One region of the Rossellomorea sp. ABR4_004 genome, then DNA from elsewhere that is predicted to be linked to it. Evidence: predicted binding sites of a transcription regulator. Region 1 holds the regulator's gene; the other holds the start of a gene.

Region 1 (16,340 bases):
GTCCATTTTGTTCTTTTACATCTATTACTCTATGTGTAATAAATTTTGTATCCGATTCTTTAAAGGTTATTACATCTTTATCTTCTATATCGTTAAATTCTACTCTTTTAATCAAAACAAGATCCCCTGATTGAAGATGCGGTTGCATACTATTAGAGAAAACTGTTAATGGTGTGTACCCAAAAAAATGCGGTAAACTGTCGGGATTTTTAGTAGATTGATACACCGTAAAACCGATATAGACAGTTAATAGAAAAAAAATAAGCACAATAATATTTGTAAGCCATTTTGCTGTTTTTCTTTTCATAATTTTACTCCTAACATCATTATTTTTACGTTGTTTTCTCATTGTTATTGATGTCAGAAAATTAAACATTTACGAAAGGTCACTATCTCTTGATTGCCCCCTACTACTTTTAATCAAGAAATGTTCTCAAACACAGTAGTAGGGGACTTAACTAGAATGCATTCTAGTTACTGAATACCCAACTCTTTTAAAATACTTTCTAATGTCTTGTCATCATGCGTTTCTTTTGCAGCTGGTGGATTTTCAACATATTTGTTTTGCACTAAGTAATTCTCTTGAACAAAGCCGATGTCTTTCGCATCAACAGTACCATCAAAATTAATATCAGCGGCACGATTACTCGTCTGCCAAGCGTTTTGGATGTCGATTGCGTCTAAAACATCAATGACGTTATCTCGGTTGACATCACCAGCTATAAGATCAATATAATATGGGTCGATATAACGGTGTTGACCAAAAAGTTCTCCCTTATATTCAAACCCAATCGGTTGTTTGGTGTGAACCTCAAAGTGACCAGGTACTTTAATCTCTAAATCATATGGATCCTTGCTTAATGGAAGCTTTTCTACTCTGTAATCCCCTTTTTCGTTAATTAAAGAAGTAGCGTCAAAAGTAACTCCACTTGAATCCTTGAGCTTTAGCGATGCCCCGACCTTTGTCCAATCTTTTTTCTCAAGAATAGGACTATACTTAGCCGTGCGGAATGCATCCGGCAATACTCGACCAGAAGCGGCATTAAACTGCGGTAGAATCTCAAAATTGTAACCGGCGTTAAGTAGTTTGCTAGTTTGATTTTGACTATTTATGACAGTAGCCGTTGGATTGATGCTAGCCCCTAAAGTGAAGTTTTCATCCCTTATCTTTAAGGTAACATCCACAACAGCCGAATGATCAAATGTCAAATTGGAATCATTAAAGACAACCTTTACCTCGTCTCCATTCACTGTTATGGCTGCTTTGTCTGAAACTCCATTCGCAAGTTTGGCATCGACTAAATCCATTGAGTTGCCAGATTGCTCTTTCAAGTTCCAAACTACTTCTTTCGCATCACTTACATTATCCAAAAATAATTGGCCTTTAATCGTATCACCCGTTTTTACTGTTTTGATATCACTTTTTGCATACGTAACAGGTGTCCCTTCTTTGACAAAGAAATATTCTTTTTTCGGTACTAAATTACCAGCAAAATCAAATCCATCTAATGTATATCTCAGTGCTGGAACGCCTTCATCCATGTCGACTTTACTTGCCCATTTTCCGTCCTTATCCATAGAAACCCAATCGAGAGGCATCTTAGGGTCCCAATTAGGAATCACCTCATTCGAAGATTGGTCGATTTCTATTCCTGCTTTCTGCATTTCTTCCACGAGAGGATCGGTAATTTGAATATTGAATGGATACGTTTGTTGACCTGGTTTGTATTCAAGGAACGGAGACGGTCCATCTAATGAACTTGTAAATGTAGGATCGTCAACATCAATGAAAACATCATGTACTTCACTTATCACTTTTCCAGCTTGAGTTTCACACGTAATATTCAGCTGATAGTGACCAGGTTTTGCATAACTCTTTTCTTTTGCAATAGGCTGTTTAGGATCCCCTGTAAATGCATAGTACGTCCCAGTAAAGAGTGATAGACTATATTCGTAATCCTTTAGAAGATTTTCTGCTTCCGGCAACGTTCCGACAAAACCTAACTCTTTTCCTGTTTCTCCATCGTGCAGAGTGATATCCAGTGTTTTCACTGGTTCGTGTACCATAAAGTCCGCATAAGCAAGGTAATTATAGTTAGGTCGACGGCTGCTTGTATCTTGCATTAAATATTTTGGTAAAAAGGAAGGCACACGGAGATCTAAAGATAAGCCTGCATCCTTCAAAATTGCGAAATTAAATGGAATGCGATACTGATCGGATGAATCCGCTTCATTCGTCAGTACAATATACCCTTCGTATATGCCAGCTTTTGCGGTCTTTGGCGCTACCAAAAATACATTTCGTTTCACTTCTTTGTTTGCTTGTACTTTAATGCTTTTGCTAGTGCTAACGACAATACCATTTCTACTCAGGCTGTTCGTCGCCTCAATTGTATTTTCTTCTACAGAAACAGTAAAATTCTTGGTGATGTCACTGTTGTTTGTGAAGCTTATATTTTTATTCACACGAATATTACCGTATTCCGAACGTTTGTAAATACCAAAGCTTATATCACCAGATGGATTTTTTACCGTCATAAAATCTTCTCCATCTGGTATGAGGGTTTCCTCCGTCACTTGCATTTTCATTCCACCATGAATGGCTTGATAAGGGTCTACACGGCCTGCTCCCATTTCATACAAACTATATTCGCCATTTAACGGATCTGCCGTATTCATAAGTATTGTTTTAATATCATCTGGATCAAGATCCGGATTCGCCTCTAATAATAATGCGGCAATTCCAGCCGTGTGTGGGGTAGCCATCGATGTTCCAGAATAACGTCCATAGGCATATTTATAGTCTTCTTGATTTTCAGGGTTAATCATATAAGTAGGTAATGTAGAAAGCACGCTCACCCCAGGAGCAACGACCTCTGGTTTGATATCATAATTACCATTGACCGGCCCTCTTGAACTGAAGTCAGCTAATTTATCTCCTCCGGTTACGATATCTTTCAAGTTGGAGAACGTAAAGGTCTTGTTTCCTTCAGCTATTTTCGTTTTTAATTGCTCTCCAGCTGCTTTTGTCATAGAGAAAGCTGGAACATAAACAGTTGATTCCCCTAAATTAACGCCGATCTGTCCGTCAACATTGTTATACATAATAACAGCTTTCGCACCGTGCTCTTTGGCCAATTTGACTTTGTCATTGAGGGAAAAATTCCCGCGCTGAACGAAAGCAATTTTCCCTTTAACGTCTTTGCCTGCATATTCTCCTTGTGAACCTAAGCCTACATCGACAAGCTCAAGCGATTGTCCATTTAATGCAGAGAAATCATCCGCATAGTTTCTTCCCATGCTGACGAGCTGAGTGGACCAGTCTCCTGAAATGCTGCCTGTAAATGAAGTCAGCGCAACAGGAACATCACTTGCTCCTACCGTTAGAGCTAGTGCAGCTGCACCCGGTGAACCTACCGTGTAGGGATATGGACCGTTATTTCCTGCAGCAACAACAGCCGTCACACCATTTAACACAGCATAGTTAATCGCGGTACTCGCTGGATTATACGCATCGTTCATCGGTGCACCCAAAGAAAGGTTCATAACATCCATACCGTCTTCTACTGCTTTTTCAATTCCTGCAATAATGCCTTCAAACGTACCATTTCCGTAAGGCCCTAACACACGATACGCATAAAGATCCGCATCTGGTGCTACACCCTCTACAGACACTTCACTGTCATTTGCATTTTGACCTACGATTGTACCAGAAACATGTGTCCCATGGGATGTATAATAGGTTGAGCCGGTAAAAGGATTTATTTCAGGTTGACCCGATTTCTGCCAATCGGTATACGTCGTTTCCATTGGGTCACTATCATTATCTACAAAATCATAACCACCTTTGTATGCATCCTTTAAATCAGGGTGATTATAGTCAATCCCAGTATCAAGTACGGCTACTTTTACGCCTTCTCCCGTAATACCTTCCTTATGTAACTTGTCAATTTTCAAATAAGGAATACTCTCAACAGATGTAGTAATTTCTCTATCGACGTCTTTTGGAAGATCTTGCTTAATAGGATCAACCCTAAAGGTCTGGTTTTTGTAAACAGCTTGGACAACATCAGATTCCAATAGGAGTTTTACTTGATCGGCTGGCAATGTCATCGATACGCCGTTATAAGCTTTTTTGAAGGTCTGGGTGATGGAATTTGAAACGCTTTTTGATTTGGAGTTCTTTTGAGACAAATGTTTTTTGATGTCTTCTTTAAAGGTTTTATGTTCTTTTTCGACTTGTACTGCTGCTGCTTCCTTTTTTAATGTTTTGCCTTCTGCAGCTGCTTCTAATATAGCTACTTTACCAGGCTTTGATTTGAATTTGACGATGACGGATATTTCTTCTTTCGACTCTAACTCCGCCTCACTAAATCCTTGCAGTCCCGTATGATCATTCAATTGCAATTGATGCAATGCTTCTCGCTGTTCCTTTGTCAAGGATGACAGAATGTCCTCTGTCTTACTTTCTTTTGTTGCTGCTTCAGTGGATTGTACCGAATGAATAGGTGAGATTATTAATCCCGCTGAAAACGCCATAGCAGCTGTTTTCTTAATTAATGAATTAATTTCCATAAGATCCCCGCTTCCCAATTTTGATTAACTTAGTAGAAACCAACTACCCCTTTCTTAAAATTTAGAATATTACATTTAATATCGTAATACCTTTTTCTATGAGTAGCTAATGGGTTTTTATCCGTGACCTTTGGGTCATCAAATTTTCTTTTCCTAGTAAAAAAACTTATTTTTATTGGTTTTCTTAGTTATTAAGAACTAAATACCAAAAATCAAGTTGGGTTTTTTCTCTCTTTTTTCGTGTTATTCCCACTCTTTTTTTGCCTTATTTTTACTTTTTTTGACAATTTCCCTTAAAACTTTTAACACGAACACTTTCTTTGCTAGTGAATCGTGAGGTTTTTTTCTAAAACAAAGCAGTAATCATTTCAATTATCAAGTAAATAGACCGAAAGAACAAAAAGTAGATAGGTATAAAAACCTGTACGAAGGAAAAGTTCAGCACAAACTTAACTAAAATATCCCCCCTGCGCATTGTGTCACTATTTTTAAAGTAACTTGCTGTTCTATTTCTGGTAACCTAAGCATCATCGACTTTAACTCTTCATACTGATTTATTAATTCTTTTGCCTGTGGTTTCACATCGTACAAGATATTACACACCCTCACCTTAGGGGTGGCGTGATGTAATAGGATTAAGAAATCTTGATTTATGGGGAGTTCAAGAGCTATTTAAAGCTCACCTATTTGCTCACCTATCATGGTTGAAGACCTCCCATCAGTTTACAATGATGGGAGGCCTTTTCTTCCATGTTGTCATTTTATTTTTGAGATTTTCCTTCTCAGGTAAAAGAATGATCAAACTTTATTAGAAAAGCTATAAAAAGAGTGTTACAAAAAGCCTGTAGGTGTGTGTAACACCTACAGGCTTTTTTGAGCACTCGCTTTATTTTTCTCCTTTTGTACGATTTTGAAGAATAAAGCAAAAATCGCATACTTAAAAATCATAACTTCGTCGTTTTTTACGTATTCAGTAATTTTTTTCACGTTTATTATCAAATAATTGTTTTTAATTCCTATAATGTGCGTTAGTATAATACGATTCCCTAAAAGTTATTAGAATCATTATACAAATTTATCATTTCTACGGTACTTTTCCACGAGAAGCGCTGCGTAATGATTGGCTTTTTCGACATTGCCTTTTTCCATATGATAGTCGAACAACTTTATCGAATAATGTTCAAATAAGCGAACATGTGCCATTTTCTTATAAAAAGGAAGTGCTTCTTTTTCAAGGTAATGGTAGTAAAGCTCTTTTTCGTTCTGAAGATTATATTTATGTAAATAAAAGAAATGTTTATAGATTGTCTCGGTTATTTCTTCAGAAAGAGCAATACCCTTTTCGGTCAATTGGAGCAATTCTTCGGTTGATTTCAATCCTTGTTTCGTTAATGCATTTATATAGCCTTCCAAAGAGGCTATATAAAGGGCCGTGTGAGGGTCTTTTGTATCCATGGTTTGTTTATAGTATTCACAAGCTTTATCATAATGTCCTTGTCGAACTTTCTGGTATGCGAGATTGTGGGTCAGCATTGCTCTTTGATGGTTTAATTCAAAGTTTTCGGTCATTTCGATTAATTTTTGATATTCCGTATCTTGTGGATCGTAAAACTCCTCCTGCTCTACTTGGATCAGCATAAGCATTTCTGCTGCAATCATACGCGTAAAACTGCGCATTTCTGTAAAAAAACGCAAGGCCTTTTCAGCATTATAATAGGCCAGTACACGTGAATTAAGATTATGATAGGCAAAAGCCAAATGATAATAGTACTCTTGATTGTTATAATAGGTTAGATCGATTTCTTGAAAATAAGAAATTGCCTTATAATATTCCTTATTTAATAATGCATTGATCCCTTTTATATGAAAAAGCATGCTTTTTTCATATAGAGAAAGATCAGACCATTTGTCCATTTCAGCAATTAGAGATTTAGCTTGATGTTCCTGCCCTTTAAATAAATAATATCTTGTGAGTACGAGTGTATAGGACCGATAAATATCCGGCATTTTCAACAGAGAAATAGCTTCTAATTGATTCTTTATATTCTCAGCCTTTGTGTTCAGCTTTAAAATGATCGATTCATGCCATTTTTTTAAAAGGGAGTCTATTCCAATGTAAGTTTCAATTTCTGTATCCATATCAATACCAAGCCTCTGTGACAGCAAATCTATAGTTCCCTTGGAGACTTCTGTTAATCCTCGTTCAATTTTACTTATATGTGTACTCGAACAAATCCCAATTCCTAAATCCTTCTGCATCATGTTCTGATGTTCACGATAGAATTTAATGATTTTCCCCTCTAGCATGGTAATCCCCTCTCTTCAGCCCGCCAATTGAAATATGTATGTTCTTTTTTAAAAAAACACCTTTTTTAAAGTAATGATAACCTAGAAACAAATTTAAAACTACACCTAATAAGAAACTCCTATCAGAGTATTTCAAGGAAGCCAGACCAAAGCTTAAATCACTTCTTCATCTACAATTATTTATTGCCTTGACTTGTGTTTTTGGACTAATTGATACTCCAAGGTATTTATTGGGATTGTAATGCGTCTTTGTAATTCTTTTGGAGTAGTTGGTAAATTCTATATCCTTCCTCTTGAGACCAACTAACTCGCCAACTCTGATTCCAGGAGAGTATTTGATATAACGGAACTTGAACTCTATGATGCAACAAGAGGTACATCGAGAATTGGTGAAGGCAGCTTGAAATGAAAAAAGAAGCTTCCCAAAAGTTCACTGAACTCATGAGAAGCCTCCGTTAATTTACCTCAATGTTAGTAAGATGTTAGCAAACCACTCTCATCTTACTCAAAAACCCACTCGTATCAAGGGTTCGGGGGCGTTATTACATCATGCCGCCCATGCCGCCCATGCCGCCCATGCCGCTCATATCCGGCATGCCGCCGCCTTCTTCAGGAATGTCAGCAACTACTGCTTCAGTAGTCAGGAACATTGCTGCGACAGACGCTGCGTTTTGAAGTGCAGAACGAGTTACTTTTGTTGGATCTACGATACCTTTTTCGATCATGTTTACCCACTCACCAGTAGCTGCGTTGAAACCGACACCTACGTCTTCCTTCTTCAGACGTTCTACGATGATAGAACCTTCTAATCCAGCGTTGTGAGCAATTTGACGGATCGGCTCTTCAAGAGCACGCAGCACGATGTTGATACCTGTTGCAACATCTGCATCCGCTTCGATAGATGCTACTTTGTTGTATACGTTCACAAGGGCAGTACCACCACCGGACACGATACCTTCTTCTACTGCTGCACGAGTAGAGTTCAATGCGTCTTCGATACGAAGTTTACGCTCTTTAAGCTCAGTTTCAGTTGCAGCTCCGACTTTCACGACTGCTACTCCACCTGCAAGCTTAGCAAGACGCTCTTGTAATTTTTCCTTGTCGAATTCAGAAGTTGACTCTTCTAATTGAGCACGGATTTGGTTTACGCGAGCTGCGATTTTTTCAGGATCTCCAGAACCTTCTACGACAGTCGTGTTTTCTTTCGTTACGACTACTTTCGCAGCGCGGCCTAGTTGAGTGATGTTCGCAGATTTAAGATCCAATCCAAGATCTTCTGTGATCACTTCTCCACCAGTAAGAACCGCTAAATCTTCAAGCATTGCTTTACGACGGTCACCGAAGCCAGGTGCTTTAACAGCAACCGCGTTGAATGTACCGCGAAGTTTGTTCACAACAAGCGTTGCAAGAGCTTCACCTTCAACATCTTCCGCTACCATTAATAGTGGTTTACCTTGTTGTACGACTTGCTCAAGAACAGGAAGTACTTCCTGGATGTTGCCGATTTTCTTGTCAGTGATTAAGATGTATGGATTTTCAAGAACAGCTTCCATTTTATCAGAATCAGTGACCATGTATGGAGATGCATATCCACGGTCGAACTGCATTCCTTCTACTACATCAAGTTCAGTAGTGAAACCTTTAGATTCTTCGATTGTGATAACGCCGTCGTTACCAACGCGCTCCATTGCTTCTGCAATCAGTTGACCCACTTCTTCGTCAGCAGCTGAGATTGCCGCAACTTGAGCGATGGAATCTTTACCTTCGATCGGCTTAGAGATCACTTTTAATTCTTCGATGGCAGCTTGAACCGCTTTTTCGATCCCTTTACGAACGCCAACAGGGTTAGCACCGGCTGTTACGTTTTTAAGACCTTCACGGATCATCGCTTGAGCAAGGACCGTTGCAGTCGTTGTACCGTCACCGGCGATTTCATTTGTTTTGCTTGCTACTTCAGCAACCAGTTTTGCACCCATGTTTTCGAATGCATCTTCCAGTTCGATTTCTTTCGCAATTGTTACACCATCATTTGTAATAAGTGGTGAACCGAATTTTTTCTCAAGTACCACGTTACGTCCTTTTGGTCCAAGAGTTACTTTTACTGCATTTGCTAATTGATCGACACCGCGAAGCATGGAACGGCGTGCTTCTTCGCTGAATTTAATATCTTTAGCCATTGTTAAAGTCCTCCTCTTATTTAAATAAAGTATTGTTTATATACGAAGTTTGATTATTCGCCAACTACAGCCAGAATATCGCTATCACGAAGGATCAGGTATTCTGTGCCTTGGTATTTCACTTCTGTACCAGCGTATTTAGAGAAAATGATTCGATCGCCGACAGCTACCTCAAGAGCAACGCGCTCACCGTTGTCAAGAATGCGACCAGTACCTACAGCCATCACTTTACCTTCTTGTGGCTTTTCCTTTGCGGAATCCGGTAGCACAATACCGCTTGCTGTTTTTTCTTCTGACTCAACTAGCTCGATAACGACGCGATCACCTAGTGGTTTTAACAAGTGAAACAACCTCCTTGAAATTATGTAAATGATATTTATTAGCACTCGCTTGTTGTGAGTGCTAACACAACTATTATATTAATTAATTCGTTTTCATTTTGCAAGAGTCCTGCTTAAAATTTTTTTCGTCATATTTCTCTTTTTTTCACACCCTCCTATACTATGCCTTCTCATATGGCTTTATTACTTAAGGCGATTGAAGTGTGACAATTCTTACAAAACCCTCAGATTTGAACAGTTCCTCTTTTCTTAGTAGAATTGTACAAGAGTGAGTTCAAGATGGAATGAAGTTGTTCCTCATCTAACAGGTGCTAAAGGAGATCATACGTTGAAAAAACATTTCGGATATATCTTAATTACCTATATTGTCATGCAGCTTTCAAGCGTTGTAGGCATACCTTTACTATTTAAAATTGGTGTGGATGTCCTAGGTCAGCCCGAAGATACAGTTAGGAATGTTGTTCCGGGATACTGGCTCGTGATCAGCTTTACCTTAACCCTGCTCGTTGTGTGGAGCATTCTAAGGAAGAGTGAAACAAGTACAGGACTCGAACGAACCTCTCCCATGAAAGCAGGGGGGTCCATTGTATGGGCTGTAGTCGGAATCTTTATGGCGTTCATTGCTCAATCCGTCGCCATACAAGTCGAGTATGCGCTGGGAATCGAGATGGGATCTGAAAACACTCAGATGATTATCAGTATTATTGAAAGGGTACCTCTTTCAATGATGGTCGCTGCAATCATCGGACCTATACTGGAAGAGATTGTATTCAGAAAGATTATCTTCGGTGTTCTTTATGAGAAGATGAATTTCTTCTTCGCCGCATTAATCAGCTCTGTTATCTTTGCCCTTGCTCATTTTGAGCCTGAGCATGTGATCTTGTACTCTGCTATGGGCTTTACGTTTGCGTTTCTTTATGTCAAAACGAAGCGGATCCTGGTTCCAATATTTGCCCATGTTGCCATGAATACAACGGTCGTTCTAATGCAATCTATCTATAAGGATGAAATTGAAAAGATGATCAACGAAGCTGAACAAATACAAGGATTTATTGGAGGATTATTTCTATGAGGAGATCACCATTATTCTCAGGCGTGATCTATCTCCTTCTCGGTGTGCTCTTCACATACTTTGCTGTGCAAAATGTACAGGATGATGGTTGGGGATTTTTCACTTATATGCTCGTTTTTCTGGCAACCCTTGATTTTGGGTCCGGGTTGCGGATGGTGCTGCTGCATTTCAAAATCAAAAAGAAAATAGAGAATAAAAAATAAGGATTGATCATTTGATCAATCCTTATTTATATCCTCGAACTGTTCCATTTCAAGCTTTTGTTCTGCTTCTAACACCTTTTTATATCCAATTTTAGAAATCCAAATACTGATTTCATAAAGAAGAAGCAAAGGAACAGTTACCATTAAATGGGAGACGATGTCCGGCGGTGTAATAAAAGCCGCGACGACTAACAATATGAAGTACGCCACTTTTCTCATTTGCGCAAGCAGCATAGGGGTAATAATCCCCAGGCGTGTCAGAAACAGCATAATAACCGGCAGTTGAAATAGAAACCCAAATGGAATGGTTATTTGAAACAGGAAATGAAAGTATTCATTAATTCCAATCACTTGCTGGATATTCAGATTGGTAGATAAACCCATCATGAATTTCACAACATATGGAAACAAGATAAAATATGAAAATGACAATCCACCTAAGAAAAGAATGACAGAAATCGGTATGTAACTAAGCGTTACCTTCCTCTCTTTCTCATATAAGCCTGGACTTACGAACGACCATACTTGAAATAAAATGATGGGTGATGTCATGATGATTGCAATAAACATGATCATTTCCATATAGATTTTGAGAGGGTCTGTAATCCGAAAGGCGTTCATCGTCAATTCTTTCGCTTCATCCGCGTGCTGCAAATATCGAATCAGCGGCTCCGCAAGAAAAAAGCTCACGATTACCGCTAACAAGAAGAAAACGACTACAAACATGAGTCGTTTTTGCAATTCTCCTATATGTTCATAGACTGTCATGTCTCTTTGACTTTGACTCATGGCGTTCATCCTACCCTACTTAGCTTTTTTACTATTGTCGTCCTCATCATCTGCTAAGCCCTTTGTTGCATTTTTAAATTCGCGTAATGTATTACCAGCTGCTTTCCCTAACTCAGGCAATTTCTTTGGTCCAAAGATCAGTAAAGCAACAACCGTTATCAGTACGATACTACCTGCACCTAACATAATGAGACACCTCCTCTTTTACCATTCTATCATAACGTATATACGAATCATTTTCTATTCGGATATGATTCCATCTTGTGACATTTCCGTGTCATCCTCTGAATAATGCTTTAAGAAGTATACCAGTGATTGAAGCTCCACTGCCAGATCAATATGATGCACGCGAATATGGTCCGGCACGGTTAATCTCGCAGGAGTGAAATTCAGGATCCCCTTAATATTAGAAGAAACCAATCGGTCTGTGATATTTTGAGCAGATGATGCCGGAACCGTCAGAATGGCCACTTCAATATCATGCCCTTCAAGGCCCTCTTCTAAATCATCTAAATGAAAAACGGGTACATCGCTGATTTGTGTCCCAACCTTCTTTTCATCTACTTCAAAAGCCATTTCAATCTTAGTATTATTATTTTTTATGAAATTATAATGAAGAAACGCTGTACCGAGATTTCCTACACCTATCAGCACAACTTTCGTAATGGCATCTTGATCTAATGTCTTTCGAAAAAAGGATAGCAGGTAATTGACATTGTATCCATAACCCTTTTTACCTAACGCACCAAAATAAGAAAAATCTCTGCGTATCGTGGCAGAATCAACCTTCACCGCTTCACTCAATTCTTTCGATGAAACCCTCTGCTTTCCCGACGAGTACAGATTCTTGATAAAGCGATAATATAGCGGAAGGCGCTTAGCCGTTGCCTGTGGAATTTTCGTTGTATCCTGGTTCATATTGTATTCCCCCACATCTATTCAAAACCTCTGATACCGCTTCCAAAATAGAAAGCATACAGAATTTAAAACTCTACTACCCATCATACACTATATTTTATCCTAAGTGTACGAAGATTAATAGTCGATTTATTGCCGTCCCCCTCCCAAATACGGTACACTAGCACTATGAAATAGAGGTGAAACGTCATGATTCTACTACAAGTGAATCAATTAACGAAAAACTTTGGTGCCGATAATATCCTATCAAATATTAAGCTTGAAATACAGACAAGAGATCGGGTGGCTCTCGTCGGACGCAACGGAGCGGGAAAGTCGACTCTTTTAAAAATAATTGCAGGTCATCTCTCCTATGATTCCGGAGACATCACGAAACCAAAAGGGGTTTCCATTGGGTACCTGGCTCAGAATACCGGCTTGGAGTCCGACCTATCCATTTGGTCGGAAATGCTGACCGTCTTCGAGGAATTGCAGAGACAGGAAAAGCAATTAAGAACATTGGAGCAGCAGATGGCCGATCCTTCGGTGTATGAACAAGACGAACTCTATCAACGCGTATTAAAAGAATACGATGAGCTTCAAGTCAGGTTCAAGGATTCCGGTGGTTACCAATATGAAGCCGATATCCGCTCTGTCCTTCACGGATTGAATTTCGCAGATTTCGATTACGAAACAAAGATATCCACATTGAGCGGTGGCCAGAAAACCCGTCTCGCCCTTGGGAAACTTCTTTTAACCAAACCTGACATTCTTATTCTTGATGAGCCGACCAACCATCTTGATATTGAGACTTTATCGTGGCTTGAGACGTACCTTCAAAGCTATGAAGGAGCCGTCCTGATCGTTTCCCATGACCGGTACTTCCTGGATAGCGTCGTCAATCAAGTGTATGAGATTTCCCGGAATCGAAGCAAGAAATACCACGGTAACTACAGTAAATACCTTGAACAGAAAGCAGAAGACTACGAAAAGGATCTCAAGATGTTCGAGCGCCAGCAACAGGAGGTCGCGAAACTCGAAGACTTCATTCAACGGAATATCGCCCGTGCTTCGACGACCAAGATGGCCCAAAGCCGCAGAAAAAAGCTGGAACGAATGGACAAGATGGATAGACCTTTAGGTGATGAGAAATCTGCCAACTTTGCTTTTCAAATTGATCGCCCAAGTGGAAATGATGTTCTTCACGTCCAAGACCTCACCATCGGATATGGACAAGACGAACAGATTTCATCTCACATCGACTTCTCTGTTAAAAAGGGAGACAGTATCGCTCTTGTTGGTCCAAACGGTATCGGGAAATCGACCCTTTTGAAAACATTGGTCAATAAACTGCAACCTCTGGAAGGAGCATTTAAATTCGGATCAAATATTTCGATTAGTTATTATGATCAAGAACAAGCCGAACTATCTTCAAATAAGACCGTCTTAAATGAACTGTGGGACGAATACCCAATGAAAATGGAAAAAGAAATCCGCACTGTACTTGGAAACTTCTTATTCTCAGGGGAAGATGTCTTAAAGCCTGTTTCCACACTAAGTGGTGGAGAGAAGGCACGTTTGGCACTTTCCAAGCTCATGATGGAAAAAGGGAATGTCTTGATCCTGGATGAACCGACGAACCATCTGGATCTGGACAGTAAAGAAGTGCTGGAGAATGCCTTGATTGACTACCCTGGGACGATTCTCTTTGTATCACACGACCGTTATTTCATCAATCGAATTGCTACAAAGGTTGTAGAACTGTCCAAAAAGGGATCGACCGAATACCTTGGCGATTACGATTATTATGTAGAGAAATTACAACAGCAGGAAGAATTGGCTGCACTCGAGCGGATCGAACAAGGAAAACAAGTGTCATCACAGGGTACCACTCAAAAACAGTCACACAAGATTGATAAAGAGGCAAAGAAGCTTGAGCGTCAACGAAAACGCAGAGTAGAAGAAATTGAAGGTCTCATGGAAGCTCTTGAAGAAGACATCCAGTTAAAAGAGGATCTTCTCTGTGACCCAAATATTTTTCAAGATCATGAAAAAGTCCAGGACATCAATGACTCCCTCACAAAAGCAAAAGAAGAGCTTGATTCTCTATTGGAAGAATGGACAGAACTTGAGGAGATTCTTCAAGAAGAACAATAATCCACAGGATTGGGGATAACTATCGAACCCCAATCCTTTCTTATTCCACATCATTATCCACAATCCAAATCCCGTTTATCCGTTATTAACAGATGTTTTCCACATAATCCACAATTACAATGTAAGTTATCCACAGAACCTTCCAAATAATAGGTCATTCCCACTACAACTTTTTCACATAGTGTACACATCATTTATGTAGTTACTAACATTTTATCCACAACCTGTTGATAAAACGTATGTTCGTTCCTTTCTCCTCTCATTCACTCACAAGATATCAACAAAACCCGAGAACAATAACTGTACGCAATAAAAAAAGCTTAAACGAAGTTTCTCGTTTAAGCTTTCCCATTTAGAAATTCTCGATATCAAGACCAGGATGAGCATTCATATCCATGCTTCCTCTTTTTCCTTGTTCAAATAAAACCGTTCCAGCAGCTGCGATCATAGCTGCATTGTCCGTACAAAGAGATAACGGAGGGATGATCAACTCCGCTTCCACCTCTTCAAACACTTCTTGAAGGACAGAACGCAAGCCCTTATTGGCTGCCACTCCACCAGCCAGTAATACTTGTTCCACTCCATATTCCTTTACAGCTTTAACGGTTTTGGACACTAACACATCAATCACACTGGCCTGAAAGCTCGCTGCCAAATCCTGTGGATGAATGGTTACTCCTTTTTGCTTCGCATTGTGTAGCGTGTTAATAACCGCCGACTTCAATCCACTGAAACTAAAATCATAGGAACCCTCTTCAAGCCATGCACGTGGCAAATCAAGACTGGGTTCCCCTTCATGAGCCAACCGATCGATATGGGGTCCTCCCGGATACGGAAGACTCAAGGTCCTGGCCACTTTATCATAGGCTTCCCCGGCTGCATCGTCCCGGGTCTCGCCGATCACTTGAAACGAACCGTGTTCTTTCATGAACACAAGTTCTGTATGGCCTCCGGAAACAACTAATGAAAGCAAAGGAAACTTCATTTCTTTCACTAATCGATTGGCGTAAATATGTCCTGCAATGTGATGAACACCTACCAAAGGTTTGTTATGAGCAAAAGCGAGTGCCTTGGCAGCATTGACACCAATCAGAAGGGCTCCCACTAAACCGGGTCCTTCCGTCACGGCTACACAATCAACTTCGTCCATTGTCATATCAGCTTGTACTAGCGCTTCCTCCAGCACGAACGTAACCTGCTCCACATGATGACGTGAAGCAATTTCAGGGACGACCCCACCAAACCGCTTATGACTTTCAATCTGTGACGAAACAATATTCGCTACAATCTCTGTTCCATTTTTTACAATTGCCACAGCCGTTTCATCACAGCTTGTCTCAATTCCCAATACAAACGTATCTTTTTTCATAAATTCACCCACATTACTAAAGCATCCTCTTGATTATCCGAATAATACCGCTTACGGATTCCTCCATCTTGAAACCCGAGCTTTCGATATAAATGTTGTGCCGGTGTATTTGATACCCTGACTTCCAGGGTCATCACACGAGCTCCAAATTCAATGGCAATACCCATGATCTTACGCATGAGGCCTTCTCCCAAGCCCCGCCCCCGATAACCCGGGAGCACAGCCACATTTGTGATATGCGCCTCATCCACTACAAGCCACACCCCGCAGTATCCTGCAAGTTTGTCTTCATCCTCGGCAACGAGATACGTAGACAGGTGGTTATGTTCGATCTCATTCAAGAAAGCGTCACGGCTCCAAGGAATGCTAAAAGATTGATTTTCAATTTCCATTACAGCATCTAAATCATCAACCGTCATAAATCGTATATCCATATTCTAACGATCCTTTATC
Region 2 (16,340 bases), on a different contig from region 1:
CAATCAGGATATCGCCTTCACGAATTTGTTCATCTGCTTGGGGAGACACAATAATATCTTTTTGTCTCTTAATCGCCACGATATTGATTCCAAATTGAGCACGGATATCCAGATCGATTAATGAATTCCCACTCAGATTTTCATTCGCCACAATCTCTACGATGGAGTGTTCATCCGACAGCTCCAGATAATCCAATACATTATTCGAAACGATATTATGAGCGATCCTTCTTCCCATATCACGTTCTGGATGAACGACTTGGTTCGCACCTATTTTCCGCAATACTTTTTCATGATAATCATTTTGAGCCTTAACGGTAATTTTTTTAACCCCGATTTCTTTCATCATCAAGGTGGTTAAGATACTCGATTGGATATCGTCTCCAATAGCCACAATGACGTGATCGAAATTTCTGATTCCCAGGCTTTTTAAAACGGATTCGTCCGTTGCATCTGCCACTACCGCATGAGAAGCAATGGAAGAGAATTCATTAACTTTGTCTTCATCCTGATCAATCGCCATAACCTCCATGCCTTGATCTGACAATGAACGGACAATACTGCCCCCAAATCGTCCCAAACCAACAACCACAAACTCTTTTTTCACCATACATCCCCCCGCACTTTCTATATCCTTTATTTTAGCATAAAAAAAAGGAGAAAATGAAATTTCTCCCTGTAGTCCTCAGTATTAAATTTTGAAGGCTTAGTAGATCGATCATTTATTGCCTTTTACATAATCAGCATCAAATAAAAACAGTCTCATTAACAGATATAAAGATGGGATCAATAATAGCAAGCCTGCTATAAAGACGATGACCAGGGCCATTCCCATCGTTGGATTCGTCACACTGGTTTCTATCGTAATAAATGGTTTTAGTATATAAGGTAAATGCGAAGCACCATAGCCAAAAAAGGCAAAGAAGAACTGCAGCATAACCAAAATGAATGCCGTTCCAAAATTTTTCCGCATATAAATCATTAGAGATGCACCAAAGAAGCAAAGAAGTGACAACCCAAACATCCACCAAATATCAATCGCCTTCTCAAAATGCTCTGCATTATGCTCTCTCAACGATACAAACACTACTAAACTCGCCAGAATCGTAGGAGGACTCCAAAATAGGGAAAACGTCCTTAATTCCTCCCTGGAAGCCATATCTCCTGCACGGTTGGCATAATAGGTTAGAAATGTCGCACTGATAAACAACACTGATACAATGGAAAGGGCCACTACACTCCACGAATAGGGGCTGGTAAAAAGCTCCTTGGCGAGGAAGATGACCTTATCTCCCTTCTCTTCCAGGAATCCACCTTCTGAAATCGTTAATGCCGTGGATAAGGAAGCAGGTATTAATAACCCGGTCGCCCCATATAAAAACAGGTACACGATATTGTCCTTTGACCCGTAATTACCGAAAGCATAGAAACTTCCTCTTATGGCTAATAAAATGATGGCGATACTTCCCGGAAGTAATAATGCCGTTCCATAATAGTAGGCTGTGTCAGGAAAGAATCCGACAAGGCCCACAAAGAAGAAGACAAAAAAGACGTTTGTTACTTCCCATACCGGAGAAAGGTATCTGCTAATCAAAACGTTCAAGGTATGCTCCTTGCCCTTCATTCTTCCATAAAAGGCGAAGAAGCCGGCTCCAAAATCAATCGAAGCTACTATCAGATAACCATAAAGGAAAATCCACAATACGGTAATCCCCACAACTTCCAAACTCATACCCATTCCTCCCTTAAAGCTTCAAGCCCCTTCTTCTCAGGCTGCCTGAAAAGAAGGAGTACTTCTATATCTGCTTAACTCGCTTTCTTTGGAAAACGTTGTTCTAATTCCGCCTCTGCAGGCTTGTTTTTAAACATTTTAATCAGTACAACCACACATATCACGCCAAGAAGGATATAGAGGCCTACAAACAATGCAAACGTCAAGCCTACTCCATCGGCTTTCGTTGCCGCATCCGCCACTTTCATATACCCTCTCATAATCCATGGCTGTCGACCCACTTCGGCATAGATCCAACCAAATTCAATCGCCAGCATCGCAAGTGGTCCACTTGCAACAATTCCCCATAGAAGCGGCTTATTCCATTCATTCCGCTTCTTCCACTTCCAGAATAGAATAAATGCCGCTGAAATAAAGATACTGTAAAACCCAATGGATACCATCAGGTCAAACATATAGTGAACCCATAAAGGAGGCCGCTCATCTTCAGGAAATTCATTCAGACCTATAACCTCTGTCTCAAAAGAACTCCCGGCAAGAAAGCTTAAGAATCCAGGTAAGCGGATCTCATTATGGACCTCATTATTTTCATCCAGAGTTCCGAATACGATCAAGTCAGCATTCTCTTCGGTTTCAAAATGCCACTCCGCAGCAGCGAGCTTTTCAGGCTGATACTCGGCAAGAAATTTCGCAGATAAATCCCCTGCCAGAGCTGTGGCAAAAGCGAAGATCAAAGCAGAAACCATCGTTAAACGCAGGGCTTTCTTATGATATTCCCCGCCTTTCTTACGAAGAATCGCGAATGCCGTAATCGCCGCCAACACTAATGCCGATGTTAAATAGGCAGTCGTCAATACGTGAAACACTTTCGTAGGCGTGGCCGGATTCAGCATCGCAGCAATCGGGTCGATATTAATCGCTTTCCCATTTTCTAATTCAAATCCTTGAGGAGTGTTCATGAACGCATTCACCGTTGTAATGAACAGTGCAGAGGCCGAAGAACCAATCATAACCGGAATCGTCAACAGCCAGTGAATCCACTTATTCTTAAAACGGTCCCAAGTATAAAGATAGATTCCTAAAAAGATAGCCTCAAAGAAAAACGCAAAAGTTTCCATAAATAATGGCAGTGCAATCACTTGTCCGGCAACCTGCATAAATGAAGGCCACAATAAGGACAGCTGCAACCCTATCGCTGTACCCGTTACAACCCCCACCGCAACCGTAATCGTAAAACCTCTTGCCCACCTTCTTGCAAGCAAAAGATAATGGGGATCATTTCGTTTGATTCCCATAAACTCCGCAATGGAAATCATAATCGGCACCCCTACCCCAATCGTCGCAAAAATAATATGGAATGCAAGGGTTGTCGAAGTGAGCATTCTACTCAAAATCACACCATCTAAAACCATTCTATACTCCCCCTACTGATCTACTTACTATCGTAAATAACTCTTTTCTACTGTTTATCACTTATTGTTCATTATAAAACCTGAAATTGAGTTTGTGATATGTTGAACATGAATATTTTGTGACGTTTTTCACAAACACCGCCTTAAACCACCAATAACACCTCACACCACCACTCCCCTACCACAACCGCAACAAAAAACCCCGCACACACCAGTGCGGGGCTCCTCCAAACTTACATCGCATCCAACATCCTGAACTGCGATTTAACCAGCTCATAATAATCACCCTGCTGCTCCATCAGCTCATCGTGGTTGCCGGATTCTTTGATTCTTCCATTTTCCAGAACAAAGATATTGTCCGATTCACGGATCGTAGATAGGCGGTGGGCGATGATGATCGCGGTCCGACCGTTCAGTAGTCGTTTCAATGCTTTTTGAATTTTGACTTCTGTTTCTGTATCGATGGATGCTGTCGCTTCATCCAATATGATGATTCGAGGGTTTGCCAAGAGTGCTCGGGCGAATGACAGTAATTGTCTTTCACCAACGGATAAGACATTACCCCGTTCTTCCACTTCGGTCTCGTATCCACCGGAAAGCTTCTCGATGAACTCATTGGCTCCGATTGCTTCCGCGGCATTCTTAACCTCTTCGTCCGTTGCATCAGGGCGCCCGAATCGGATGTTATCCATGATCGTTCCCGAAAAGATGAAAGTATCCTGCAGGACGATGCTGATTTGACTTCGTAAGCTTGAAACCGATGCATCCCTCAGGTTTACCCCATCGATTTTCACTTCACCATTCGTTGGATCGTAAAAACGGCTGATCAGGTTGGCAATCGTTGTTTTTCCAGAACCAGTATGACCGACTAATGCGACGGTCTGGCCGGCTTTCATTTCAAGATTGATGTTTTGGAGTGCTTTTCGTTTGTCATCGTAGGAGAATTCTACATTCTCAAACTGTATTCTTCCTTTGATGTCAGTCAGGTTCACTGCATTCGTTTTTTCATTTACAATCGGTTGTTCATCGAGAAATTCGAAGATACGCTCGGATGAAGCCATTCCGATCAGTAGTTGATTGTAAACTTGGCCGAGCCTTGAAATGGGTTCCCAGAACATCCCCAGGTAGAAGGCGAATGAAACAAACTCTCCCAGTTCCAGTGAGCCGCCTTGGATGAGATGGGCACCGTACCATATGAGGACCGCTGTCCCGATGGCGTTTGTCAGTTCTACCAGCGGGCGGAACATGGCATTTTTCTTTGTGGCTGTTCTCCAGCTATCGAAGTTTTCCGTGTTTACCCCATCGAAAAAGGCCATGTTTTCTTTTTCTTGAGTGAATGATTGGGTGACACGGATCCCCTGAATGCTTTCATTCAGATGGGAATTCAGCTTCGATTGCTTGAGTCGTACCATTTGCCAGGATCTGCGGATGTTTTTTCGTAAGCTGGTTGAGATAAAAAACATGATTGGCAGTATGACCATGACGGCAAGTGTTAATTCAGGACTTAATGTAAAGAGTATGACGATAATTCCAATGAGTAGAATGATATCCATTAAGAGGTTAATAACTCCGTTTGTGAAGAGCTCCTGAAGGGAGTTAATATCATTCATGATTCGAACCAGGATGGAACCGGCTGATCTCTGATCAAAGAAGCGATGGGATAGCCATTGAACATGGCTGAATAAGTGCTTTCTTAAATCATAAATAACTCCTTGCCCCAGCTGATTCATCCACCTGATCCTGAGCACATTTGCAACGTAATTCAATACATAGAGTCCTGCGATAATTCCAACCAGGGTAAATAGTAAATTGGAATCCTTCTGCCTGATTGCTTTGTCTAATGTGTATACCCCGATCAGAATAGGTACGATCAATCGTACTGCTGTTGTGATCAGAACGGTAATGATGGATAAGGGCAGAAGTTTTTTAGAATAGGGCTTTAAATACGTTAATAACCGGTAGAGTTGTTCCCAGTTAAACGGCTTATCGATCACTTGATCTGTAGAGTAATGGAATCTGCTTAGTACGCTTTTGTTGACTTTGTTTTTCTGACTCAAATCCACTCACCTACCCTTCCTGAGTTTGTAATATTTTTTTCTGATCTTTGTATTGGATATCATAGATTCGTTGATACGGTCCATTGTTTTTCAGTAGGAAGTCATGAACTCCCCTCTCGACGACTTTCCCGTTTTCCAGAACAAGTATTTCATCTGCATGCTTGAGGGATGATATCCGATGGGCAATAATAAAGGTCGTTTGATCCGACATGACTTCTTTTAGCGCTTTTTGAATCCTGAATTCAGTTTCCATGTCTACGGCGCTTGTTGCGTCATCTAGGATCAGGATCGATGGGTCTGTACAAATCGCACGGGCTATGGCAATCCGCTGCTTTTGACCTCCTGAAAGTCCTAAACCTCTTTCACCAAGCCTTGTGTCGTAGCCATCAGGTAATTCTGAAATAAATTCATGGGCTTGTGCCCGTTTTGCTGCTTCTATGATATCTTCCATTGTTGCTTCCGGTCGTCCATACGATATATTCGCTTTGATGGTCGAAGAAAATAAGAAAGATTCCTGAAGTACGAAACCGATATTTTTACGAAGTGATTTTAATGAATAATCTTTTAGATCCCGTCCATCGATGAGGATTTCTCCCTCTTCAGGTTCATAGAAGCGAGTGATAAGCTGGGTGATACTTGTTTTACCAGAACCGGTACCACCGATCAGACCGATGACTTTTCCGGGTTCAGCCTTAAAGGAAATATCCTCGAGGGCTGCTTCATCATGAACGTTATAATTCAGGGACACGTGCTTAAACTCTACTTCACCATTCATCCGATCGACGTGAATAACACCTTGATGATCTTTTATCTCTTCGTCCACTTCAAGAATTTCGAGCAAACGTTCCCCTGATGCTTTCGATTGGGAAAACAGGTTAATCGTAAATCCAAGATTCATGATCGGCCAGATGATGTACCACACTAAACTGTAAAACGCGACAAGCTCTCCTGGTTGAAGGTTGCCATTCATCACTAGATACCCACCGTATGCAAGGAGTGTCACTACACTTACATTCCCCAGAAACTCCATTAAAGGAAAGTACTTTGCCCAGATGTCCGAGGTGAAAAGGTATTTATCTTTGTAATCACCATTTGATTGGTTGAATTTGTTGATTTGATGATCTTCTCTTGATAATGATTTTACTGTATTAATTCCTGAAATATTTTCTTGCACATTCGTATTCAGTTTTCCGAACGATTTACGGATACCCCTGAAAGCTGGGTGAACCGCTTTATCGAATTTGTATACGGCAATTGCCAGGAACGGTAATGAAACGAGGGTGACGAATGTCAGTTGAGGCGAATAATAAAACATAACACCAAAGCTTACCGTTACTAAAAGGAAAAAGCGAAGCAGTTCCGAAAAACCAAAGGATAGAAAGAAACGAAATGCTTCTACGTCTGCCGTCAACCGGGACATCAGATCCCCTGTTTTAGCGTTATCGTAGTAACTGAATGGAAGGAATTGAAGCTTTTCATACAGTTCATTTCTCAGCCGGTAAACCGAGGTTATCCCGAATAGATCCCCATGGTATTGTTGAATAAATGTGGCAACTCCTTTCACGATCATAATGCCGATAAAGCCAAATGCTAAGTACGGGATCCACTGATAGTTCCCTTGCAGAATCACATCATCAATCGTGATTTGCAGGATCATTGGATAGACTACAGTGATCACTGTAACAAAAATCAAGAAAATCATTGAAATGATAAAATGCCTTTTATAGGGCCAATAAAAGGCTTTCAATTTTTTAAATGTATCCATAATTTCTCCCCCTTTAACGTTACATAAAAAAAGAACGTACTAATAAATATATCGGCTTTCGAAATATTTATCTACCCTTTTTTAGAATTTTTTACTTTTTTATGAATTATCCTTCTAGTCTTATTATTCATATTAATTGTAAAAATAAATTCAAAAAAATAGATCGGTCTTTTGACCGATCTATTCCCACATATTTCGTTTGAACTTATTCGCTTTTTTCCATTTCATCCAGTACACGATTGACGCGCTTTTCAAGCATTTTCATTCCGCTTCCGCCCGCTTGGAAGTGACGAAGGTTCCCGTCTTTATCAAATACATAGTAAGCCGGGACATATTGATTTTCGAATGCATCGGTCAGTTTATGCTCACTGTCTACGAAGATTGGCTGAGTAATATCGTGCTCAGCTGCTACCTTCTTTATTTCGTCCAGGTTCAGGTCATCCTCGGAGCGTGGCATATGGACAGCCATAACATTCAGTTTATCGCTGTATTGATCTCGAAATTCATTTACTTGTGGCATCGCTTCTTTACAAAGGTGACATGAGATGGACCAGAAGTGAATAAGTGTCGGCTTTTCTCCTACCAGCTCTCCCTTTGTTACTTCTCCATTTAACCATTCTGTAGCACCGTTTAATTCCGGCATCGGTTCTCGAAGCTTCATTAATATGGCCTCCCTTAATTTAGATCGATATTATTTCTATTGTTCACAGGATGGATTTGTACTACTCCTGAAAAAATCAACATGATAAGAAAATGGCCTACCAAACGGTTAGGCCATTATTCATTTGAAGATTATAAAGTTTTTTGACCTGGCTTCCAGTTTGCCGGGCAAAGTCCGCCAGTTTGAAGTGCTTGAAGAACACGTAGAGTTTCTTCAACGTCACGGCCGATATTGTTATGGAATACTACTTGATATTGTAGTTCTCCTTCTGGGTTGATGATGTATAGTCCGCGAAGAGCAATACCTTCATCTTCGATTAGAACTCCGTATTCGCTGGATACGCTGTGGTTTGTATCTGCAGCTAATGGGTATCTTAACTCACCAAGACCATTTTCTTTACGGTCAGTGTTAATCCAAGCTAAGTGTGTATGAATAGTGTCTGTAGAGACACCGATAACTTCTGCATCTAAATCTTCGAACTCATCGTAACGGTCTGACATTGCTGTAATTTCAGTTGGACAAACGAAAGTGAAGTCCATTGGGTAGAAGAACAATACTGTCCACTTACCGTTTTTCATATTTTCTTCCAGTGATACTTTACCGAATTCTTTGTTTGGCAATACAGCGTCCATTTCAAAACGTGGAGCTTGTTTGCCTACCATGCGTTCTGCCATGAGTGAATCCCTCCAATGAGTTTTTAATGAAATATTTCACCTGAGAAAGGAAGACGTGACGGCCTGTCCTTTCTAAAATCACAATTTTCATTATATAGGATTGGTTTTTTTTAGTCAATGTTAAATTATAATAAATTTAATATTGAAATGATTATAATTTATTGACAATATCCCTTACTTGGTTTTCCCTATTATATAGAAGTTTACTCACTTTTCTGCTTGAATAAACATCTATATAAAGTTTACCATTTCTCAACTGGGGAATAAAACAATATGCTTTTTTATATACTCTTTGACATGGCCTAAGGTGAATTGTGTATACTAGAATGGTCATTATTTAAAAGGAAGGATGTTTTGGATTGAATTACATACTTGGTCTTAGTGCTTTAAGTGACCGACTTTCCAATTTTAATTGGGGCGGTCTATTGGTGACGATCGGAATTGGCGCCTTACAGATAATAGCGATTTGGATCGCTTTCATTATCGTGAAAGGTGCAGCTAACAAAGTGGTTGAGAGAGTCTTTGATAAGTACAGAAAGAGAAATGATGTTTCTGAAGGTCGCGCGCAAACACTACAAAGTCTTTCAAAAAATATAATCGGGTACATCCTGATTTTTGTTTTCTTTGTCACGATTTTACAAATCTTCGGCATCCAGGTGACGGCTATTCTCGCTGGAGCAGGAATTGTTGGCCTTGCAGTCGGCTTTGGAGCTCAAGGGTTAGTAAGTGATGTAGTGACTGGATTCTTTATTCTATTGGAAAAGCAAGTGGATGTAGGGGATTACGTGTCCACTGGAAATTTCTCAGGGATTGTAGAAGAGGTTGGTTTACGAACGACACATATTCGTGGGTTCGATGGTACTCTGCATTATGTGCCAAATAGAGAAATTACGAGTGTCAGCAATCATTCCCGTGGAAATATGAGAGCACTTGTTGATATCGGTATCTCATATGATGATGACATTGACAAAGCGATGGTCGTGCTTCAGCAGGTTTGTGATACGATCGCTCAAGAAGATGACAATATTGTAGATGGCCCGAATGTGTTAGGTGTTCAAACACTTGGCGCTTCAGATGTAGTACTGAGAGTGCTATGCAAAACGAAAAACATGGAGCAATGGGGAGTGGAACGGAAGCTTCGTAAAGCTCTAAAAGAAGCTCTTGACCAAAATGGAATTGAAATTCCTTACCCTCATCAGGTGTATATTGAGAAGAAAGAAGGCTAATGTAAGTGAAAAGAGAAGGCACCGGCCTTCTCTTTTTATTTGTCTCTTCTCCTTTTAGCATTCAGTAGACGCTGAAGGCGATCATCATCCCTAGCTTCTTGAGGATCCTGTTTAACCTTGGATTTGTTTATCGGCCCCTTTTTATCTCTAAATTCAGACATATACTGCTTGCTTCTTATAGGTTTCTCCCGCTCATTCCGCTCGCGGTTCTGTTTCACTTTGCTGCCAAGTTGTCCTAATGTAGGTTGTTCTTTAGGAACGGAAACGTGGATCTTCCTTTTAAGCTTATCAAAAACTCCAAATATAGGACCTAATCCAAACCTTCTTATAGCAATTTCACTAAAGAATAGTAGAAAGCCAATACTAATAAGGAGTATACGGATTGATTGCTCTCTGGATGATTTGTTTTTGAATTCGCGAAAGACTTCTTTAGGGGATGAATACTTCTTCCCTTCCGTTGCTTCTACTATCTCTTCCAGTGTTCGGGTTCCCCCCTTGTAGGAGTGTTCTTTCGAATATGGAATCGAAAAGCCTGTTTGGTATGAGCTTCCACTCTCTTCACCTACCTTGGCGATGTTCATATGGTATAGTCCAGGTGATAACCTGCTCTCAAATTCGACTTCATAGTCTCCCGGAGCCTTGATTCTCGTCGTTGCAGGAATCTCTGTTCCACTTTCATCAAGTGCCGTTACCTCAAGTTGTGAGACATCTCCCTTTGATGCCGAAAGCTTTAACTGAGTATGTCCCCGATCGTCTTCCACATCAATGGTGTACGGATCGGATTGAATATCAGGAAACGAACGTGTAACAAGCTGATTGACGAACGACGGCCATCCTTTCCACCTGACGAAATCCCCTGTCCATTTTCCAGTTGTATCAGACGTAAATGCAAATGTCCTTCCCAGACCATATCTCCAGGTTGCCAAAATTGGATCATTCTTTTCACTCTGCATCTCAACTTGAGAAGTGCCTTTTGGACTAGTGGCAATATAAGCATTCATTTGCGGAATGCCTTCTGTAAATAACGTTTCCCATTTAGACGAAGAAATCGCTGGATAAAATGGATTATCTTCAATATAGGTCCTTGTAGTAATGACTGTTTCCCTTGTTAAGATACTAGGTATTACACTGGCATCGACAACATCATAAAATCGACCTTTTCCCCATTGGGACAAATCATTTAATAGACCTCGATCTGCTCCATCACCTATTGAGACAGTGGATAATGTGATTTGCTTATCGTGACCATTCTCTACAAGTGATTGGTAACTGCCTGACGTCGCAGATTGTCCATCCGTTAAAAGAATGATATGTTTTCTTTTTAAAGGCAAATCTTCTAAACTCTTATATGCTTGCTGTAAGGAGGAAAAGATTTCTGTTCCGCCACCAGGTGAAATGGAACGTATTTGCTCTTCTGCCTTTTTACGATCAGAAAGTGGTTTCGTCTCGACGATTTCCCATGGTCGATCGTCAAATGCGATGACTCCCAGCGTATCTTTATCTCTAAGTAAAGAGACGGTTCGCGCAGCAGCTTCTTTTGCAAGAGCAATCTTCTGACCATTCATACTGCCTGAGCGGTCGAGCACGATGACAAGACCAAGAGACGGAAGCTCCTTTTTTCCTTTTACATCCATATCGACAGGCAGTAATTTTTCGATTGGCGTTTTAAAATATCCTCCAAGAGCAAAACTTTCGCTTCCGCCAAACATAATAAATCCCCGTCCAAATTCTTTCACGCTTTTCTCCATAAGGATCATTTTATTCTCAGGAATGCTTGTCGCAGATACATTATCAAAAAGAATCGTCTGATATTCCAGATAGGAAGTCAGCTTTCCCGGTAACTGCTCAGGTTTGTATGAATCAACGCTAAACCCTGCTGACTTCAATAATGGGGTCAATGGACTTTCTCCAGAAGGGCTTTCCACCAGGAGGACTTTGGCTTGACCTTCTGAACGGGCAAGATTGTATAAGGTATTATTTTCTTTGCTTCCATCCCCTTCAGTAAACACCTCTGCCTTATATACCAATAAACCCGAATCACCTACGACATGCTTGAATTGAAATACATTGTCGCCTTCTTGCACTTGTACATTTTCTTTAATGATTGACTGATCATTTAAGGATAAGCGCATCTCTACCTCTTTTTTAGTTGTGCTGTATACATTAACCGTTATGATCGTTTCTTCTCCTTCAAATTGAATGGAGGGCGACGTAACATTCGTTACAGCCACGTCTTCTTTCGTATCCTGTGAAAGTGGAATCCAATCCACTTCAATCCCTCTAGCCTTTAATAATGGTATGACATTTCCCCCAGACCCCATCGTTTCCTTACCGTCTGTGATGGCGACAATTCTTCCTCCGCGGGTAAGGAGATTCGATGCATATCCCAGTCCTTCTTCGAGGTTTGTTTCTCCCTCTTTGATTTCTCCTGAAAACTGATTGATGTCATTTCTTTCCGGTGAAATTGTTCGTTCAATTTCAGAGTTTTCTCCAAAGGCTACGATTCCGTATCCATCATGTTCCACCTTGGTTCGGGATGCTTGATTGATCAGATGCAGGATGTGATTCTCTTGTTCCGACACAGATGCAGAACGGTCAGCTAAAATGAGTACCGACCGCCCTTTATCAGGCAACAAAATTAACGGGTTGGCAAGGGCAATGATCAATAGACCCATCCCACATCCCCTTAATAGGAAGACGAGCTTTTCTTCCTTCCTCTTCAATCCCCGTTTGGCAAATAGGAAGAGTACAAATCCAAGGGGAATCATCAACCATAACCAATGGATTTCTTTAAATTCGATTCCCACGTCTGTACACCTCCCATTCGATAAATAATAAAAGGATTGCCAAGATTAGAAACCACTCAGTAAGGGCTTGGGGAATGCTCTTAGATTCCTCATTTTTCATTCCTCTAGTGGGTTCAAGAGAAAAGGAAGACCCAGCTGATAATTGTTTTTCCCGTTCATCAAGTACGACACTGAAATATTTCGTGTCACCATCTCGTATAGCCTGATATACACCAGGGGCATCGGGTGCCTTGAACACTCCCTCTCCATTCCATTCTTTTACAAACTTACCTTCAGTGGAGTATATATCCCATTTATCTCCCGAAAGAGGTAATGTCCTCTCTTCACCCGGTTGATAATAGCCTAAAAACCCGTGATTCTCTGATAAAAATTGATAAGAATGATAAAGAAAGATCGGAAATCCCGGGTGTAATGGGAAATCTGATTCGTTAAGATGCAAATTTAACAGGACAAGCTTCTGACCATTCACTTCTCCCTTCTGTATGAGAGGAATGGAATCACCTGTGGCAACTGATTCGAGATTCTTCATTTGGATGGAACTCACTTTATCCACATATACTTTTTGCAGATCAACATGTTTTAATAGGGGATCTTCATTCGTAGCTTTTATTCCATGTGTAAGGGGAGTGGATTCTTTTGACCGCTCCGGAACGATCATGGCAGGGCCCTCGACCGATAACCGCTGCCAATTCTCCTTAGTGGTCAAGAGAATTTCATCCCCCGACTTCATTTGATCCTCTTCAATGGTTTTCACTTCTACCCCGATGGATTGAAACCCTTTTAATAAGAAAGGGTTGATTTCCCCTATGACATGAATGGTCGGCTTTGAAGAGGCCTGAATACTTGAAAGGCTGTTATCTTCCATGTAATCATCATCAAAATCAATTAACGCCTTATAAATCGGGCTATGGGAAAGGTCAGATAGCGGAACAACGGTTTCCTCCCCTGGATCCAATGTCAGTTCCACTGAAGAGATCTCATTCTTTTCATCGTAAATGGCGAGGTGACCCCTTCGTGATACTTTACTTTGATTTTCGATTACAGCGACTCCTTTATAAGAAGATCCCAGTCGTTCAACCCCGAAACTTGTAAGGGAAACATTTACAGGATTAGTCAAAAGGTTATGTACCTGAACAGGACTTGTAAGTTTTTCTGTAAAATCATCTTTTCCCATTGAATCTGAGAAGATATGTATCATTGATTCCGACCCGATTGCCAATGCCTCTCCAAGGTGTATCGCTTTTTTCATATCTTCGTTGTCATTAGATAATGGTAGGTTCTTTAAACCATTGAGAACGACCCGGTCGTTTGTTTCTCCGGATACAATGGTGGTTACAGAATTCCCTACTCCCAATAAGGTTACTTTTCCGTCAGTTCCTTCAATCAATGATTGAATCTCTTCCTTTGCTTCTTCAAAGTGAGATCGATTGTTCACCACTGCGTTCATAGAGGCAGAGGTGTCAAGTAAAATGACGAGATGATCTTTTTTGGCCATTTCGTTAAATGTGTAAGGCTTTACAAGGGCGATCATTAAGAAGAAAAGGATCAGTACTTGTAAAAAAAGTAAGAGATTTTTCTGTAATCTATGAAACCATGGGGAAGCTTGCCATTCCTTCATAACCTCTTCCCATAGGAGATTTGAAGGAACAACTTGATCTCTGTATTGTTTTCGAAAGAAATACATTAAAATAACGGCGGCTATAAAAAAAGATAATAAAAAAAAGATTGGATTCCCTATTCCCATCCTATCACCTCAGCGGATCCATCCATTTTCTTTGAAATCCTTAAAAAATATTTCGTTTAATGGTGGCAGACAACTTGTTTGGCTATAGCCAAACCCCCATTTATTGCATAAAGCTTCAATCTCTTTGTTGTGAATAAGTAATCGCTCCTGATAGAGCTCCACCATCCTCGGACTTATTGATACATTTGTTTCCTGGTGTTTTTCACTATCTAATAATTTGACATCACCTTGAAAGGGTGGCGTTAGTTCTTCTTCATCGAGAAGTTGGATTAAATATACCATTTCTCTTTTAATCGAAAGTTTTCTGAGAGCTTCCTCTATCACTGAGAGCGATTCGAGTCCATCAGAAAGAATAAAAGATACAGAGCTTTTTTTCCGTACTCCTTTTCCTACTTGCTCAAAAAAGGAGATTCCATCTTCCACTGTTCGGTCTATGGACAGCTCTTGAATGTCATGGAGAATCGCTTTTGCGTCCCGTGCCCCTTTTTTCATAAAACACTTTTGGTGATGAGCTCCCATGCAATGCAATGAAAGCCGATCATCATTAGAAAGAGCTAAAAATGATAGTGCTCCAGCTAATTCTTTCGCTCTCTTCCACTTTCTATCTTCTATTAACATGGAGTTTGAGCAATCAAGGTAAATATGAACCTTTATTTCTCTTTCATCCAGATACCTTTTGATATATACCTTTTCCGTTCTGGCATACACATTCCAGTCGATTTGCCTTACATCATCCCCAAGTTCATACATCTGATAATCCGAAAATTCCAGGGAACTCCCATGATGGGTTGCGAGACGGGAACCTTTATGATGACCGCTCTTTAATCGTTTACCGATGATCCTGTGTCTTTTCAATTGAGCTAGAAACTGGCTGTGCCAAAGTGTTTTCACCGACTATCACCTTTTTGAACGTAATCGATCATTTCAAGGATGAGCTCATCCGTTCCAACACTCATTGCTTCTCCTTCAAAATTCAGGATCATACGGTGCCGCAATACGAGGGGAGCCACCTTTTTCAGGTCTCCAATGGAAACATGGTACCTGCCTTGTGTCAATGCTCTCGCTTTGGCCATAAGGATGACATTTTGAAGCCCCCTTGGTCCACTCCCGAATTCAACATATTGTTTGATTCTTTTCGTTGTTCTTTCACTTTTAGGGTGTGTTGCATCAATAAGATCAATGGCAAAGTCAATCATTTCATCAGTGATCATGATTTCTCTCACCAGGTCCTGAATGCTTAATAGTTCAGCTTGATTCAGCCTTTTCTCAAGAAGGATGTCTGCGGTTCCTGTTGTACGCTGGATAATTTGTTTCAACTCTGCTTTAGTAGGATAGGAAACCAAGATTTTACACATGAACCGATCAACTTGGGCTTCAGGTAAAGGGTACGTTCCTTCCAGATCAATAGGATTCTGTGTGGCCAAGACAAAGAAGGGCTTCTCCAATGTCATCGTTTCGCCTACCACCGTGACCGTATTCTCTGCCATTGCCTCAAGAAGGGCACTTTGCGTCTTTGGGGTCGAACGGTTGATTTCATCCGCTAACACTAAGTGATGAAACAAAGGACCTTGATGGAAAACAAATGGGTGTTGATCGTCCCGTTTTTGTTTCATGACCATTGTTCCAGTGATGTCTGTAGGCATTAGATCCGGGGTAAACTGAATTCGTGAAAAACTAAGGTCCATAACATCTGCCAAGGTACGCACCAACATTGTTTTTCCTAATCCCGGTAAACCTTCCAAGAGAGTATGACCTCCCGCAAGGATGGACCAAAGCACACCCTCTACAATTTCCTCCTGCCCTACGATAAAGCGCTGAACCTCTTCCTTCACTTCTGTTATCTTTAAAGAAGCTTTCTGAAATTGTTGCTCCTTATCTTCAATGTTCACTCTACCAACTCCCCTGGATCAATTTCACTAAAATAGGATTGTACGATATTTTCTAAATCTTTTGGGATCGTGGATCGATCTGACGACTTCCGGTAAGAAGAATAGTAATCCTGATACACTTCTTCATATGGACGAAGGGTTCCCTTTTGTACCGGCCCATTGCTTTCAAACCGCTCTCCCTGTTCACCTTCACCTAATTTGCCTGTATCCCGTTCAATATGGTTTTGCCCTTCGATTTTTTCCGGGAAAGAAAGCATCTCTCTCGATCCCTGCCCCTTGCCGGCTCCGTTTCCTGCTCCAGTGGAAGAACCGTTACCAGTTCCGGCACCGTTTCCATTCCCTCCCTGTCCAGGTGAATTTGAAGTACTGTTGC

What was found. The regulator Rex, encoded in region 1, represses fermentation and respiration genes when NADH is low (regulators of the CRP and FNR family bind a similar motif). The targets are predictions, from matches to a motif close to TTGTGAAATATTTCACAA.
Region 2: a site for Rex is predicted at 3,262-3,279, ahead of ACXAF2_RS19265 (cytochrome ubiquinol oxidase subunit I). Genes of this name have one in related genera too.

The regions. Positions count from the first base shown of each region.
Region 1 covers NZ_JBSWVM010000004.1:131,964-148,303, forward strand. The annotation lists gene ACXAF2_RS20680 (signal peptidase I) at 1-307, opposite strand, end outside; gene ACXAF2_RS20685 (S8 family serine peptidase) at 475-4,575, opposite strand; gene ACXAF2_RS20690 (helix-turn-helix domain-containing protein) at 5,641-6,882, opposite strand; gene groL (chaperonin GroEL) at 7,425-9,059, opposite strand; gene groES (co-chaperone GroES) at 9,113-9,400, opposite strand; gene ACXAF2_RS20705 (lysostaphin resistance A-like protein) at 9,729-10,472, shown strand; gene ACXAF2_RS20710 (YdiK family protein) at 10,469-10,675, shown strand; gene tatC (twin-arginine translocase subunit TatC) at 10,691-11,464, opposite strand; gene ACXAF2_RS20720 (twin-arginine translocase TatA/TatE family subunit) at 11,480-11,650, opposite strand; gene ACXAF2_RS20725 (redox-sensing transcriptional repressor Rex) at 11,705-12,382, opposite strand; gene ACXAF2_RS20730 (ABC-F family ATP-binding cassette domain-containing protein) at 12,572-14,518, shown strand; gene tsaD (tRNA (adenosine(37)-N6)-threonylcarbamoyltransferase complex transferase subunit TsaD) at 14,871-15,887, opposite strand; gene rimI (ribosomal protein S18-alanine N-acetyltransferase) at 15,884-16,321, opposite strand.
Region 2 covers NZ_JBSWVM010000003.1:447,737-464,076, forward strand. The annotation lists gene ACXAF2_RS19255 (potassium channel family protein) at 1-607, opposite strand, end outside; gene ACXAF2_RS19260 (cytochrome d ubiquinol oxidase subunit II) at 719-1,732, opposite strand; gene ACXAF2_RS19265 (cytochrome ubiquinol oxidase subunit I) at 1,807-3,144, opposite strand; gene ACXAF2_RS19270 (ABC transporter ATP-binding protein) at 3,378-5,207, opposite strand; gene ACXAF2_RS19275 (ABC transporter ATP-binding protein) at 5,212-6,966, opposite strand; gene ACXAF2_RS19280 (TlpA family protein disulfide reductase) at 7,172-7,627, opposite strand; gene ACXAF2_RS19285 (peroxiredoxin) at 7,759-8,301, opposite strand; gene ACXAF2_RS19290 (mechanosensitive ion channel family protein) at 8,661-9,527, shown strand; gene ACXAF2_RS19295 (VWA domain-containing protein) at 9,563-12,334, opposite strand; gene ACXAF2_RS19300 (vWA domain-containing protein) at 12,318-14,078, opposite strand; gene ACXAF2_RS19305 (DUF58 domain-containing protein) at 14,088-14,969, opposite strand; gene ACXAF2_RS19310 (AAA family ATPase) at 14,966-15,967, opposite strand; gene ACXAF2_RS19315 (hypothetical protein) at 15,964-16,340, opposite strand, start outside.